DNA from 2 places in the Arthrobacter glacialis genome. Region 1 is predicted to be linked to the other one. Evidence: riboswitches for the same ligand, from Rfam matches in the RefSeq annotation. Region 1 holds a riboswitch; the other holds the start of a gene.

The links. A riboswitch is a leader RNA that binds a small molecule or an ion and turns the genes downstream of it on or off. The one in region 1 is predicted to bind cyclic di-AMP.
Region 2: it holds a riboswitch for cyclic di-AMP, as region 1 does, so the genes downstream of both, CVS28_RS01685 (aggregation-promoting factor C-terminal-like domain-containing protein) here and CVS28_RS04675 (M23 family metallopeptidase) in region 1, are expected to answer to the same signal.

The regions. Positions count from the first base shown of each region.
Region 1 covers NZ_PPXB01000003.1:218,136-225,793, reverse strand. The annotation lists gene CVS28_RS04690 (beta-xylosidase family glycoside hydrolase) at 1-50, shown strand, start outside; gene serC (phosphoserine transaminase) at 148-1,275, opposite strand; gene CVS28_RS04680 (iron-dependent transcriptional repressor DtxR) at 1,527-2,222, shown strand; cyclic di-AMP (ydaO/yuaA leader) riboswitch at 2,342-2,572, shown strand; gene CVS28_RS04675 (M23 family metallopeptidase) at 2,641-3,384, shown strand; cyclic di-AMP (ydaO/yuaA leader) riboswitch at 3,536-3,737, shown strand; gene CVS28_RS04670 (NlpC/P60 family protein) at 3,742-4,524, shown strand; gene mobA (molybdenum cofactor guanylyltransferase) at 4,651-5,382, shown strand; gene CVS28_RS04660 (DUF6457 domain-containing protein) at 5,391-5,690, shown strand; gene CVS28_RS04655 (molybdopterin molybdotransferase MoeA) at 5,695-6,903, shown strand; gene CVS28_RS04650 (alpha/beta hydrolase family protein) at 6,894-7,658, shown strand, end outside.
Region 2 covers NZ_PPXB01000001.1:372,293-379,950, forward strand. The annotation lists gene CVS28_RS01650 (coiled-coil domain-containing protein) at 1-827, shown strand, start outside; tRNA gene CVS28_RS01655 (tRNA-Ser) at 890-979, opposite strand; gene CVS28_RS01660 (DNA glycosylase AlkZ-like family protein) at 1,061-2,236, shown strand; gene CVS28_RS01665 (hypothetical protein) at 2,329-2,577, shown strand; gene tadA (tRNA adenosine(34) deaminase TadA) at 2,723-3,154, opposite strand; gene upp (uracil phosphoribosyltransferase) at 3,240-3,878, shown strand; gene CVS28_RS01680 (formylglycine-generating enzyme family protein) at 4,043-4,825, opposite strand; gene CVS28_RS01685 (aggregation-promoting factor C-terminal-like domain-containing protein) at 4,856-5,575, opposite strand; cyclic di-AMP (ydaO/yuaA leader) riboswitch at 5,578-5,774, opposite strand; gene CVS28_RS01690 (MarR family winged helix-turn-helix transcriptional regulator) at 5,990-6,466, shown strand; gene CVS28_RS01695 (MFS transporter) at 6,467-7,658, shown strand, end outside.

The DNA.
Region 1 (7,658 bases):
GCGGTCTGGTCCTGTTCTGGACTACCCGACGGAGGGCAGCCAACCACTAGGTCTGCATGGCGCTTGGGGAGGGTTCGCAGGCGGGCACAAGGGAGGCGGCTTCCGCAGGGGAAGCCGCCTCCTTGATATGCCTGGTGATGCGTGGAGCTAAATGTTTTCGATCACGTAGTCAATGCACTTGGTCAGTGCCGTGATGTCTTCGGGGTCGATGGCTACAAAGGTGGCGATGCGCAGCTGGTTGCGGCCAAGCTTGCGGTACGGCTCGGTGTCCACAATGCCGTTGGCGCGCAGCACCTTGGCCACGGCTGCGGCGTCCACTGACTCGTCGAAGTCGATCGTGACAATGACGTTGGAGCGGTCGTCCGGGTTCACCACGAACGGGGAGGCGATGGGGGAGGACTCGGCCCAGGAGTAGAGGCGGCCGGCGGAGTCGGCGGTGCGTGCCGAGGCGAAGTCGATGCCGCCGTTGGCGTTGAGCCACTGGACCTGGTTGTTCAGGGTGACCAGGGTGGAGAGCGCAGGCGTGTTGTACGTCTGGTTCAACAAGGAGTTGTCAATGGCTGTCGTCAGGTTCAGGAAGTCAGGAACCCAGCGGTTGGACGCGCCGATGCGGGCGGCGCGTTCCAGCGCAGCGGGGGAGAACAGCGCCAGCCAAATGCCGCCGTCGGAGGCGAAATTCTTTTGCGGGGCGAAGTAGTAAACGTCGCTCTCACGCACATCCACTGCCAAACCACCCGCGGCGGAGGTGGCATCCACCAGCACCAGCGCGCCGTCGTCAGCACCTGCAACGCGCTTGACGGGAGCGGCAACACCCGTGGAGGTTTCATTCTGCGGCCAGGCGTAGGTGTCCACGCCAGCCTCGGCAACAGCCACCGGCCGGGTGCCGGGGGCCGAGGTGATGATGGAGGATGCGTCAAGGAACGGCGCATTGTTGGTGGCGGAGGCAAACTTGGAGCCGAACTCGCCGAAGGAGAGGTGCTGGGCCTTGTTCTCCACCAGGCCAAACGCTGCAACGTCCCAGAACGCCGTGGAGCCGCCAACACCCAGGATGACCTCGTAGTCGTCAGGGGCGCCAAAGAAGTCCTTCAGGCCGCTGCGCACATCGCCCACAAGGTTCTTGACGGGCGCCTGACGGTGGGAGGTGCCCAGGAGCGTTCCGCCAGCCTCGGAGAGTGCAGCAATCTGCTCGGGGCGAACCTTGGAGGGGCCGGCGCCAAAACGCCCGTCGGCCGGGCGCAGATTGGCGGGAATGGTGAGGGGCGTGGATTCGCTCACAAGTTGCTCCAAAAAATTAAAAGATGGAAGTTGGTTTAAGACCCAAGGGCTGTTGCCAATTCTGCCGTAGAACTTCGCTCAGCGGAAAAATGCTGACATGTACTGAACAAACCGCCCACCCATGGCCGTTCCCCGTGCACCCATGACTGGCGCGCAGCTGCCCCAGGTTTCCTTCCGTAGCGCCACTCAGGCTAACGTAGAGATGAAAAGGCTTTGCCCAAAATCTCACCCAACAACAGGAGGATACTGCCGTGGCCGATCTGATTGACACGACCGAAATGTATTTGCGGACCATCCTGGAGTTGGAAGAAGAGAACATTGTGGCCCTGCGGGCACGCATTGCCGAACGCCTGCACCACTCAGGTCCCACAGTTTCCCAAACCATTGGACGCATGGAACGTGACGGCCTGGTGATCGTCTCCGGTGATCGGCACCTGGAACTGACCCCTGCCGGCCGGGACAAAGCCACCCGCGTGATGCGTAAACACCGGCTTGCTGAGAGGCTGCTCTCCGATGTGATCGGGTTGGACTGGGCCTACGTCCATGAGGAAGCCTGCCGCTGGGAACACGTCATGAGCGAGCGGGTGGAACAGCGCTTGTTTGACCTCCTGGGCCGGCCCGAAGAATCCCCCTATGGCAATCCCATTCCCGGGCTTGAAGAACTTGGCGGGGAGATCTCGCCCTTGTTTGCCGCGGGACTCGTCACACTGGTTGAGGCCATGAGCAGTTACTCCCCGGAGCAGCAAGTGATCATCCACCGGCTTTCTGAGCGCATCCAGGTGGATCCGGAATTGTTGGTCCAGCTTGACGAAGGCGGGCTGCGCCCGGGCGCACAGATTTCCTTGGCCCAGGTCGGGGAGTACATTTCGGTCCGCGTGCCGGGGATCGAAGGGGCGTTGGAACTGCCGCCCGAGGTGGCTTCCCATATTTTCGTCTCCATGAGTTGACTCACAGTTATTGATAACTAAGGTAACGGAATTATTACGTTTACCGCTCGTACCGTATAGTAATAAACAGGCGCTGTAATCAAAGCGTTACCGTTGGGCGACACCGAACCTTGCCTTCGCACAACGGACAGCAATCATTTAGGCAAGGGCGGGGGAACCACTTTCGGCAGGCTTGCAGCCTGCCTTGGGGTGAAGCCCGTCATCGAAAACACAGCAAACTATTCGCTGACACTGTCCTTTTGGGCAGTGCCTTGGATAGATCTGTGTCTCGAGGCTGGGCCGGATCAAAAGTTTCACTCTCTGATCCGAATCCGACAGCTAACTCCGCAGGTGCATCAAAGAGAGGTTTTTAGTGTCAGAAGATAAGCAGCGGGGACGCCGTCGGGCGTCGTCGCCGGCTACTCATGAGCTCGTAGTTATGACCGGCAGCCGCCGCGAAGCACTTGCCGTTGAGCGCGCCAATTCATCATCGAGCGTTTCCGTAGCCGCTTTGCTGCGTGCCGGAGCCGCCAGCGGCGCAGGCCAAAAAATGGGCGTCGCCATGGCCGCCACGGGCTTGGTCCTGGCCGTCACCTTGCCCTCGGCCCAGGCGGTTGACCAGCAGCCGATGGAACCGGAATTTGCCGCTTCGGCGCAGACTCTGGTCAGTGCATCCGCTGATATCCCGATCACTTTTGCGGCCCCGGAAATTGGCAGCAAATTGAACCCCGATGGCCAGCTGAAGGAAACGTTGCAGGTCAACGCCTCCAACGTCGCCCCCGCCGCCTCCAAGGGAACGCTGTCAGCGCCGCTGAAAGTCTTGGCTCCAAGCTCTCCCTTTGGTGACCGCGTAAGCCCCATCACAGGCCAGATTGATGAACACCACACCGGCCAGGACTTCGCTGTTGCGAGCGGCACCGAAGTGCTTGCGGCCGCCGGCGGAACCGTTACCTTTTCGGGCTGGCACACCTACGGTGGCGGCAACAGGGTAGTGGTGGACCACGGCAACGGGCTCTCAACCTCCTACAACCACATGAGTAGCAATTCAGTCAAGGTTGGCCAAAAGGTTGAGCGGGGCGAATTGGTGGGCATCAGCGGCTCCACCGGTGCATCGACCGGCCCCCACCTGCACTTCGAGGTTATCGTCAACGACGAAACTGTCGATCCCATGGGCTGGCTTTAATTCATTCACAGGCAACTTTTGATTACGACTTAGTCACACGACCGTGACCTGAACGTGACATTGCCAAAAATCTGTTGTAACGTCGTAATCGCGCCAACTTCGAATCAAGCGGGCGTCCATGAGTGGATTGCCTAGCTCTGCCACTGCTCGTGGTCCGTTCGTATCAATCGTCTGGCAGGGGCGGGGGAACCAATAATCGGGCTTCGCATTTATTGCAGAAGTCCTTGGGGTGAAGCCGCGAAGCGTTAAACCACGCATAAGAAATGTTTCTTTGTGTGCGCCATAACGTGGAGCGGCCGGGTGACTCCCATCCGAATCCGACAGCTTACCTCGCAGGCATTGGGAGAGGAAACCTTCTTGGCTTCAAATACTGCCCTTGGGCGCCACCGCGCCGAGGTTGTTAAGTCCAGCCCGATCTCCACCCTCACGAAAGCCGTCAGCTTCAACGTCGGCGGGGTTGGTCGTCAGGCGGCTGTTATCGCAGCTGCATCAGGTTTGGTACTTACATCCGGTATCGCAGCAAACGCGGCTACTCCCACGGTGGAGCGCGCTTCTGACGGTGCCACTACGCTGAACATGAAGACGGAACTTGCGTCCGCCATCACAGCAGCTTCCACGGTGAAGATCTCCTTCGCCACCCCCGCAATCACCTCCACCCCGGCCCCTGTTGTTGAGGCTCCGGTAGTTGTAGAGGCAAAGAGCAGCGACGTTGTTGCAGCACCAGTTGTAGAAGAGGCAGTGGCACCCGCCGCAGCACCGGTTGCAACGGTAACCACAACGGCCCCTGCAGCACAGCCTGTTACCCAGAGCGGGATTGGCGCAACCATTGCCAGCGCCGCCTTGGCTCAGATTGGCGTTGCCCAGGACTGCACAGCACTTGCCAGCAACTCCTTGGCTGCCGCTGGAATTAACTTCCACGACTGGCCCGCTGGCTACTTGAGCTTGGGTCGTACGGTTTCCGCAGCCGAAGCTCAGCCCGGTGACTTGATTTACTATGCAGATGGCGGCATGGGCATGGCCCACATCGCTGTTTACATTGGCAACGGCCAGGCCGTACACGGTGGATGGGGCGGCGGCATGACCGCTGTCTTCTCCGCCAACGTCGGTTCAGGCCCCGTTTTCATCGCCATGGGTCACTAAGAACTTTTTATACCCAATAAACCCCGTCCTTGGACGGGGTTTATTGCTTTAAACGCCGCGCGCCAGCCCGTGAGGCTCCGTTGGTGCGCGGTAGCATGGCCACATGCTGACTTTGACCCCACACCCATGCAGGCAGTGATTTTGGCCGGTGGGCTCTCCCGGCGTCTGGGTGGTGTGCCCAAGGCAGGTCTCCTCGTGGAAGGCAGCACGTTGCTGGCCCGCACAGTTGCGGCTGCGGCGGCGGTGATCGCCGCCCAGGAAGCGAGTCTGCAAACTGCGGGACGGATTCTTGACCCGGCCGCAGTGCAGGGTGAGGTGGGTGCCCAGGCCCGCATCGCCGTCGTAGGTCCCGTGGAGAGCATTGCCAGGTGGCTGGGAACAGTGGAACTGGGTGAGCTAGTGGTGGCCGTGCAGGAAGATCCGCCTTATGCCGGCCCTGCAGCGGGAATCGCTGCCGGATTGGCTGCCCTGCCACGCAGCGAGGACCCTGCAGAAAGGGTCCTGATTCTGGCGTGTGATATGCCTGCGGCTGCTGAGGTGGCCCAACTCCTGCTCGCAGCGGATGGCCTTGGGGCGGACAGCCCTGAAGCAGGCAGCGCTGCGCCACCACACGCCGTGCTAGCCGTGGACAACGGCCGGCTGCAGCCGCTGGCAGGAATCTACCCCGTGCGGCAGTTACTGGCTGCCGTTGATGCGGCGCGGGTGTCACAGCGGCTGGCGAACGCGTCCGTGCGCTCACTCATTGCTAGTGTGGCTATCAAGGAATGTGCTGTCCCTGCGGGAATCACCGCGGACATCGACACGTGGGATGACGCCCGCAGCCACGGCATTGCGGTGCCCGGCGGCGGACAGGAATGAGGAACCAGTTGGAAAATCAGGACCAGATTCTGCAGGCGTGGATGACCAAGCTGCAAGAAGCTTTTGAGATTGCCGACATTGAGGTGGACATCCAGGGCGTGTTGAATGTTGCCGGCGTGGCAGCGCACTCGATTGTTCGTCCTGCCGCACCCCTGACCACCTTTGTGGCAGGGTTGGCGGCAGGCTTGGCCGCAGGGTCCGGGCAGACGGATGAGGCCACGGCCATGAAGGCGGCCCTGGGGCTGGCCAAGTCCCTGGCAGCGGCAGAACGGGCCGAGCCTGCGCCCGGCACACCAGCTGAACAATAACCCCATGGATTCCACGCCGGCAGAAACGCCACGCATGTTGCCGCATACATGGGATGAGGCCAGGGCGCTTGCCTACGCGCTCCCCGAGGCGCTGCCGGCCCACCCTGTGCCACTGGCGGAGGCCATGGGCCGGATATTGTTAGGCGATCTGCAGGCACTGAACCCCATGCCCCACTACGCCTCATCCGCCATGGACGGATGGGCGGTTGCGGGCAGCCCGCCGTGGATCTTTGCCCAAGAGGGGCGCCGGCTCGTGGCCGGGCAGGCGATTCCCATTGTCACGGGCGGCTTGATCCCCGCCGGTGCCAAGGCTGTTTTACGCAGCGAGTCGGGCCAGGTTAAGAACGACGACGACGGCCTGCCAGTTTTGGTTCTTGGCTCCGAGTCCCGGCCTGGGGAACCCAAAAACGGCCAGCACATCCGCCCCGTGGCACAAGAGGCTGCCCTGGCTGAGGTTTTGATTAAATCCGGCACCACGCTGAACCCGGCCCACATTTCCCTGGCCGCCTTGGGCGGGTCTGATGAACTCCATGTTTTGGGCAAGCCGATGGTCAAGCTGGTGCTGACAGGCGACGAGGTGATCGCGTCCGGGATTCCGGAACCTGGCGCGGTACGCGACGCTTTTTCGCCGCTGTTGCCGGCCGTGGTGACTCTTTTGGGCGGCCAGGTGGTGGGTCTGGAGCGGGCCAACGACACCCTTGAGTCCGTCTTGGCGGCCCTGGAAGAATCGCCCGATAATCCCGCCGATGTCCTGATCACCACGGGGGCCACGGGAAACTCCTCAGCGGATTTTCTGCGCCGTGCCATTGCAGCAATGGGCGGCACCATCCACATCAACAGCATCGCCATGCGCCCAGGCCACCCCACCTTGCTGGCCGAGCTGCCCGACGGCCGCTTCCTGGTGGGCCTGCCCGGCAATCCCCTGGCGGCCATGGTGGCGCTGCTGAGTGTGGCCGCCCCCTTGCTGGCAAAACTGGGCAGCGCCCCCATGCCAGGCACCTTTGAGGTCCCCTGCGGTACACCCATCAAGGAGTTCCAGGGCCCCACCAGACTCATGCCGTACCGACTGGTGTACGGGCTGGCATCGCCGTGCGCGCACACGGACTCCGCCATGATGCGGGGCCTGGCCGCTGCCGACGGCATCATGGTGGTCCCGCCCCATGGGGCCAAAATGGGGGAGACCCTCACAGCTTTCGCGCTGCCATGGAAGTAGGGGCCGGGGACGCGGCGTCCTTGGACGCAGTCGCCGGAGAGGCTGCGGCCGGGGCACTTCGCCATGGTGACGTGAGCGGTCAGCCGGTTTCCTTCGGCTGCGCCGACGGGCGGGTGTTGCACGGGCATGAATTTGTGGTGCCCAGCGGTGTTGGTCAGCGCGGCACTGTTGTCATTGGCAGTGCCACAGGAGTGCTGGCCAACTATTACCACCGCTACGCAGCCTTCCTCGCGGCCCACGGCTTCGCCGCTGTCACCTTTGACTACAGGGGGATTGGCCAGTCCCGCGGCGGATCATTGCGCGGTCAAAACCAGCGCTGGTTTGAATGGGGGTCGGCGGACATTGATGCCGTACTGGCATGGGCCCTGGAGCGTTCACAGGGCTTGCCGGTGAACTTTGTGGGGCACAGCTTTGGCGGCGTTGGCGTGGGGTTGGCGGCAAGCGCCAGCAAGCTGTCCCGCATCCTGACGGTGGGCGGGCAGCACGCATACTGGCGTGACTTTAGCTTCCGGTACAAAATTGACCACGCCGTGCGGTGCCTAGTCACGGTGCCGCTGGTGGCCGTGGTTGGCTATTTTCCGGCCAAGCGCCTGGGCGTCATGGAGGATCTCCCGCGCGGCGTGGCCTTGGACTGGGCACGGTCCCACAAGGACTTTATTGCTGCGGCGCCCGCTGGCTCTGAACGTGATGCCCTGCGCGCGAACCAGTTGGCCGTTACGGCTCCCATCCTGGCCGTGGCGCCTCATGACGACCAC
Region 2 (7,658 bases), on a different contig from region 1:
CGGTGGCCACCAAGCTGGGAGACATCGCAACCCTGCAGGGGCAGCTTCCGGCGCTTCAGGCTGGCGTGACTGCAGCCAACGCAGCCGTGACCGACAAGGCACGGGAGTTGAGCAACTTGCAGGGCCAGTTGCCGGCACTCCAGGACGCTGAGGATTCTGCAAAGGCCGCTGTTGTGGTGCAGAAACAGGTGGTTGCCGCACTCGAGGCCACGCTGCCGTCATTGACCGAGGGGCTGGCGGAAGCCCGTGCCGCAATTGATGCCCAAAGGTCCGTGCTGGGGGGTCTGCAGGGCCAGTTGGTCGACGCCCAGAACGCCGCGGTGGCGGCCGAGGGGGCCGTGGCCACCAAGAGTGCCGAACTTGCCACACTCAATGGCGAATTGCCGGCGCTCCAGGAAGCGGTGGACAATACAAACGCATCCGTGGCCATCAAGCAGGGCGACATCGCCGCCCTAAACATCGCTGTGACTCACCTGCTCGCCATTCTTTCGGGGATCAATGCGCAGATCACTGCGCAGGAGGCCGATGTTTTGGCGCTGCAGGGGCAGGTGGCGCCGTTGCTGGCACGGCTGAATTCCCTCAACGGTGAAATCACCGCTGCGGACGCCGCGCTGGCGGCGCTGCAGGGGCAGCTGACGTCGCTGGACAGGCAGGTTACCGCTGCGCAGGCAACCCTCCGTGACCTGGAGGCCCAGAAAAAAACCAACAAGGACGCGGTCAAGTCCCAGAAGGACTTGGTCAGGGGCCTGCAGGACCAGCTGGGATGGGTGCAGAGGCAGATCGGGGCCATTGACGGCCAGATCGCGCTGGGTGGCTGCGCTGCTTGATTTGGGTACAGCAAAGGCCCCTGCTTCCCTTATAAACAAAGGGAAGCAGGGGCCTTGCGCATTGGCGGTGACGGTGGGATTTGAACCCACGTCAGGCTCTCACCTGAACAACATTTCGAGTGTTGCACCTTCGGCCGCTCGGACACGTCACCAACGCGTCAACAATACCGGTTCAAAGCCCCACAACAAAAATGAGCCCACAGACAAGCGCTCACATGGGGCAAGATAGCCCTATGGACAGCGCAATGCGACGTGCCTGGAGCTGGCACAAACAAGGTTTGGACGGATCATTGGCCGGCAGCAACGCCGCAACTGTGTTGGGCAACGCCGGGTGGGCACGGTCCATCGGCGGCGCCAACCCCTACCTGACACTTTTCTCCCGCGCGGGCATTCGCAGGGAAGAGGTTGACGCCGACGTGGTGGCCCTGCGCATCCATGAACTTCCGACGGCGCGCGGCTGCACCTATGTGCTGGGCGCACCCGATTTTGACTGGGCGCTGACGCTCGGAAAGCCCGCTGCCGAGTCCACGCTGAAAGTCTTGGACAGACTAGGGGTGGCCAGGGACGAAGTCCACGCCCTTGAAGCGCAAACTTTGCAGGTCCTGCAGAATGCTGCCACCAGCGGCGAGGGGCCCCTAGATCCCAAACAGCTCAAGGAACTACTGGGCGACGCCGTGCGCAGCCTGGGCGAGGAGGGCAAGAAGAAAGGTGCCTCCACCACGCTGCCCACCGTTCTGGGTCTGCTGCAAGCCGATGGCCGCATCCGCAGGGTCCCCGTCAATGGCAGGCTCGACCAGCAACGCTACGCCTACGCGGCCTGGGGCCTGCCGCCATCGCCGGAGTCGCCCGAGCAGGCCCGGGCCAAACTGATGGAGAACTATCTGGGCTGGACGGGCGGAGCCACGCTCAAACAGACCCAGTGGTTTACCGCGTTCACAGTGGCACAGACCAAGGCTGCGCTCGCAGCCGCCCAGGCGGTGGAGGCCCACGGGATGTGGATGCTGCCAGCCGACGCGCAGAAGGCAGCAGACTTTGTCCCTGAAAAGGAGGAGCAAATCCAACTCCTTGCCAGCAGCGATTCACTGTTCCTGCTTCGCCGCAATGCTGCCGAGCACGTTGCCGACGAGGATGCTGACCTGAAGTTCCTCGACGCCAAACTCTCGCTTCAGGGCGATTTGCCCGACCACCCCATTGTGGACCGCGGCCGCATCATTGGCCTGTGGCAGTACGATCCCGGCCAGGAACGCATTGCCCACTGGCTCTTCAGCGCGCCCACCAGCGCCGTGATGCACAAGATCCAGGAGGTGGCGGCGTTCATTCGCGAGGACCTGCGCGACTTCCGCACCTTCAGCCTTGATTCGCCGCAAAGCCGGCAAAAGCGGATCGACGCCCTCAACGCGGCGGGCTGAAAGTGGCTAGGGTGGTGTGGTCGCGGATAGCAGCGGTGTTGGCATCGCTGGGGCTGTCTTGCCTCGCGTTGGCCGCCTGTACGCAGCCGGGAATGTCGCAGCCGTGCCTCCCGCCGTCGTTCTCGCTCAGCCCCGCCACTGCCAAGTCCGGCGCGAGCATCACCGTCGCGGCGGATGACGCCAGCTGCAACCCACGGTACGGCGAGAACGCCCAGATTCAGGTGGAAGTGTACGACGGTTCCGGCGCCAAAGTTCTTGAGACGCTGGCGCCCACGAACGACGCCGGTGCATTCAGTGTGAGCCTCGACCTGCCGACTGATGCAGTCCCGGCGAGGGCATGATGGCCGCCTACCCTTACAACGTGGATTGGTGTGATGACATGGGGCGGAACAACCGCGTGGGGGCCCTTGGGGCGAAGGAAATCACGCTGGTGTCCTGTGTGATGCCGTCAATGCCGCTGCGGATTGAGCCGTAGCGGGCGGGCTCTTAGCGGTGTCCGCTGAAAAAGTCCTTCAACAGCGCCGCACATTCGTCCTCACGAACACCGGGAAAAACTTCCACCCAGTGGTTGAGCCGGCGTTCCCGGAGCACATCAAACACTGATCCTGCCGCCCCGGCCTTCTCATCCCACGCCCCAAAAACAACGCGCGGCACTCTCGCCAACACAATGGCCCCGGCACACATGGTGCACGGCTCGAGCGTGACCACCAGTGTGCAGCCATTCAACCGCCAAGAACCCAGTTTCGCTGCGGCTTCGCGGATCGCCACCACCTCGGCATGGGCCGTGGGGTCTCCGTGCGCTTCACGTTCGTTGCGCCCCAAACCCAGGACGTCGCCGTCGGGCCCTAGGACGACGGCGCCAATGGGGACATCCCCTGTGGTCAGGGCCCGGCGGGCTTCCGTGAGGGCAATGCCCATCCATCCGGCGTGAAAAGCCGTGGCGGTGGTCTCGATTGGGTGAGATTTCTCGGTGTTGGGCACGGCTCAATGGTAGCTTTTATTCATGCGCGTACTGGTTGCGGATCATCCGCTAATTGCCCACAAGTTGACCGTCCTGCGGAACAAGGACACTCCGTCCTCCGTTTTCCGTCAGCTGACCGAAGAACTTGTCACCTTGTTGGCCTATGAAGCAACGCGGGAAGTTCGCGTGGAACCGGTCAACATTCAGACACCCGTGACCTCCACCGTGGGTACCGGCCTGAGTAAGCCCACACCGTTGGTGGTGCCGATCCTGCGCGCAGGACTTGGCATGTTGGAGGGCATGACCCGTCTGCTGCCCACCGCCGAGGTTGGTTTCCTGGGTATGGCCCGCAACGAGGAAACCCTCGAGGCCATCACCTACGCCGAGCGCCTCCCCGAGGACCTCACCGGCCGCCAGGTCTACGTGCTGGACCCCATGCTGGCCACCGGCGGCACCTTGATCGAAGCCTTCAAGTTCCTCTTTGACCGCGGCGCCGCAGACATCACCTGCATCTGCCTGCTGGCCGCACCGGAAGGTCTGGCCAAGCTCGAGGCCGCCCACGGCGACCGCGACAACGTGCACGTAGTTCTTGCCTCGATCGATGAGGGCCTGGATGAGAACTCCTACATCGTGCCCGGACTGGGCGACGCCGGCGACCGCCTCTATGGCGTAGCGGAGTAATCCCCAACCCCTCCCACCGCTCGCAAGCTCGCGGCGGGGCCCTCGGGGTTGTGGGCCCACCAACCCCTATTCCAAAAATGCCGCCGTTCCCGCTTTTTGCCACCGATAGACAGGTGGCATTTTGCGGGAACGGCGGCATTTTTCGCAGGATCGGCCACGAGTGGCTACAGCAGCGAGCGCAGCGGCGTCCAGCCCACGGGCAGCGGACCCTTAATGGCAGCTCGGTGCCTATCGGCATCGGCTGACCAGCCCTGGGCGGCATGTGAACCGGCGTCGCCAACGGCTCCGCGCGCCATCCGGAAGCCCACATCTTCCAGGACGGCATCCGGGGCGCTGCCTCGGCGCACGGAGGCCCGGGCGCTCCATGAAGGATCATCCCAGCCAGCTCCCCGCAAACTTCTGTAATCGCCATAGCGGGCCGTGTCAGCGTAATCCCAGCACCATTCCCACACGTTGCCGATCATGTCGAACAAGCCAAAGCTGTTCCCGGCCTTGCCAGCAACTGGTTGAGGCCCCTCAACCTCATCCAGTGCTGTCCAGGCAATAGCGGAGAGCGGACCGTAGATGGGTGTCACGGTGCCCGCGCGAGCCGCCCATTCCCATTCGGCCTCGGTGGGCAGCCGGTAGCCGTCAGCGCTGACATCCCAGCCCACCTCACGGCCGCTCACACTGTAGGCGGGCGCATAGCCAGCCAGAGCGGAGGCGGCGTTGCACCACTGCACGGCGTCGAACCAGGTGACGGGGTGCGCAGGCACGCTGGCAGCTAAAGGCGAGGTTCCGGCGTCGTCCATGACAGCACGCCAAGTGGCCGCTGTGACCTGCGTCCGGCCCAGCCAAAATGGTGTCAATGAAACGTCGCGGGTGGATTCCGATCGGGCGTCGCGCAGCGCAATGCTGCCGCCGGGGATCGGCAGCAGCGCATCAGGATCCGAAAAATCACCAGCCACAAGTACTCAGCCCCTAGTTCAAGAAGTTATTTAGTACCAGCCCACGGATTCGGAGTGGCCCCAGGCCCCACACGGTGAACCGTAGCGGCCTTCGATGTAGCTCAAACCCCAGCGGATCTGGGTCTGGAAGTTGGTGCTCCAGTCGCTGCCTTCGCTGTCCATCTTGTTGGCCGGCAGGGACTGGGCAATGCCGTAGGCGCCGCTGGAGGCGTTCTCTGCCGAGGTGAGCCATTCGGACTCGCGCTGCCAGAGCAGGGTGAGGCAGCTCATCTGGTCAGCGCCCCAGCCATGAGCGGCCATTTGACCGGAGGCGTAGGCCTTTGCGGCGGCGGGGTCATCCACGGCAACAGGGGCAGGCGCTGCGGTAACGGCTTTGACCTGCTCCGCTTCGGCCTTGACGGCGGCAGGAGTGGCCGCGGCCTTTGGCGAAGAGCTGACAGCGATGCCGGGGAAGCTAATGGCAGCATCCGTGGGAACTGACACTGCCGGCGCCGGAACCGAGCGGTCCACGGCGGAAACCAGGCTGGTGTTGCCCTGGTCGGAAAGAGTGTTTTCCACGGACTGTGCCACGGAGCCGGCTGCCACCAACGCGCCCAGCACTGCCACGGCAGCCATGCATTTGGCGGTGGCCGTTACGGGGGAGGATTTGCTGGCTGCGCGTGTTCCGTTGCTTGCGGAGGCGAGCCCAAAAAGGGAGGGACGGCGGGTTGATTCGGCGCGACGACGGCCGCGCTGCTGTGGTGCAGACATAGTTGTAGCCTCTCTACGCCTGCGAGGTGAGCTGTCGGGAACGGACTAGAGAATCCGGCCACGCAGTAATGGCAGGCAGAGTTCACTGCTTGAAAGAACTGCGCTGGCTTAACCCCAAGGGCTTCCATGTGGAAGGCCCGCAAAGATTGGGTCCCCCGTCTCTGCCATGGGAATGGAGGGAAATGGGCGGCGGCAGAGCTCGGCGATCCGTCCATTTGTGCCAAAAATCGTAGGTGATTCAGCAGGCACAAATATCAGACTAGTCCATAAGGACAGTCATGTCACGTTTTGGTAACAACCTTTGTAGCGAGGTGAGTGGCATGGTGAGCAATCTTTCATTTACTTAGCAATGCTAACCATCTAGGGTGAAAAGCAAGACGATACGAAACTTTTTCTTTAGGTAGCTGACACGTGATGACTGAAACTTCTCTAAGCACTACGACGCCGGACAGGGCACCTTTGGCGTCCCGCAAGCCCATCGGCGTGGCACCCCTGGCCGCTGAATTGCGGGTGGCGATTATGCGCACCTCCCGGCGGCTGCGGGCCGAGGCTGCCACCAGGGAGATCAGCCCGGGGCAGTATTCGGTTCTGGCGGCCGTGCTCAGAGGTCCGCAAACTGTGGGCTGGCTGGCTGTGCGCGAGCAGATTCAAGCGCCCTCCATGACACGGATTGTGAATGCGCTGGCTGAAGCCGGGCTGGTGAGCCGCGAAGAGAATCCCCAGGACAAGCGCCAGGTGCTGGTTCAAATTACCGAGTCAGGAGCCGCCGCGCTGCTGCGGGCACGCTCAAAACGAACCGCCTGGCTGGCCAAGCGCGTGGCGGACCTAACCCCGAAGCAGCGTGCAACGCTGCACGAGGCAGCTCTGATTTTGCAGGAGATGAGCTCCTAAATGAGTTCCATGTTCCGTTCGCTGAGAGTTTTCAACTACCGGCTCTGGGTGACAGGAGCCCTGGTGTCCAATATCGGTACCTGGATGCAGCGCGTCGCCCAGGACTGGCTGGTCCTGACGGTCCTCACCAATCATTCAGGCACCGCTGCCGGCATTACCACGGGCCTGCAATTCTTGCCCATCGTGTTCCTGGGGCCCTACGCAGGGCTGGTGGGCGACCGCGTCAACAAGAGGAAACTGCTGCTCATCACCCAAACCGCCATGGGAATTTGTGCGCTTTTGTTGGGAATATTGGTTGTCACGGGGGCTGTACAACTGTGGCACGTTTATGTATTGGCCACCCTGCTGGGTGTGGCCAGCGCCTTCGATGCCCCGTCACGTCAGGCGTTTGTGTCCCAGGTGGTTGCCAAGGAGGATGTGCCCAACGCCGTGGCGCTCAACAGTGCGTCCTTCAACCTGGCCCGCCTGGCAGGGCCCGGCGTTGCGGGTCTGGTCATTGCGCTGGTGGGAACGGGGCCGGCCTTCTTGATCAATGCCGCGAGCTTTGCTGCCGTGATCGTCTCGCTGTGGCGCATGCGCACCAGCGAGCTCATTCCCGCAGTGCGGGTGCCCCGGGCCAAGGGGCAGATTCGTGAAGGCTTTGTTTACATCAGGCAGCGCCCGGATTTGATGATGATCATGGTGCTGGTGTTCCTGGTGGCCACCTTTGGGATGAACTTTCAAATCACCAACGCACTCATGGCCACGGCAGTTTTCCATGTGGGGCCGGGGGAGTACGGGCTGCTTGGCTCGGTCATGGCCATTGGCACCCTGGCTGCGGCGTTGCTGGCTGCCAGGCGCAAGACCATGCGCATGGTCTACATCGTCGGTGGCGCGCTGGCCTTCGGCGTGACGGTGGGCGCGGCCGCCTTCATGCCCAGCTTTGCCCTCTACGCCATTGCCCTGGTGCCGGTGGGGTTGGCCTCACTGACGTTCATGAACGCGTGCAATACCACCGTGCAGCTGACCACCGACTCCGCCATGCGTGGACGCGTGCTGGCCGTCTATATGGTGGTGATGCAGGGCGGGACGCCCATTGGAGCGCCGTTGGTGGGGTGGATCGCCACGGAATTCGGCCCCCGCTGGTCGCTGGGCTTGGGCGGCGTTGTGGCAGTTGTTGCTGGTCTTGCTGCGCTGCTGATGCTGAACAAGC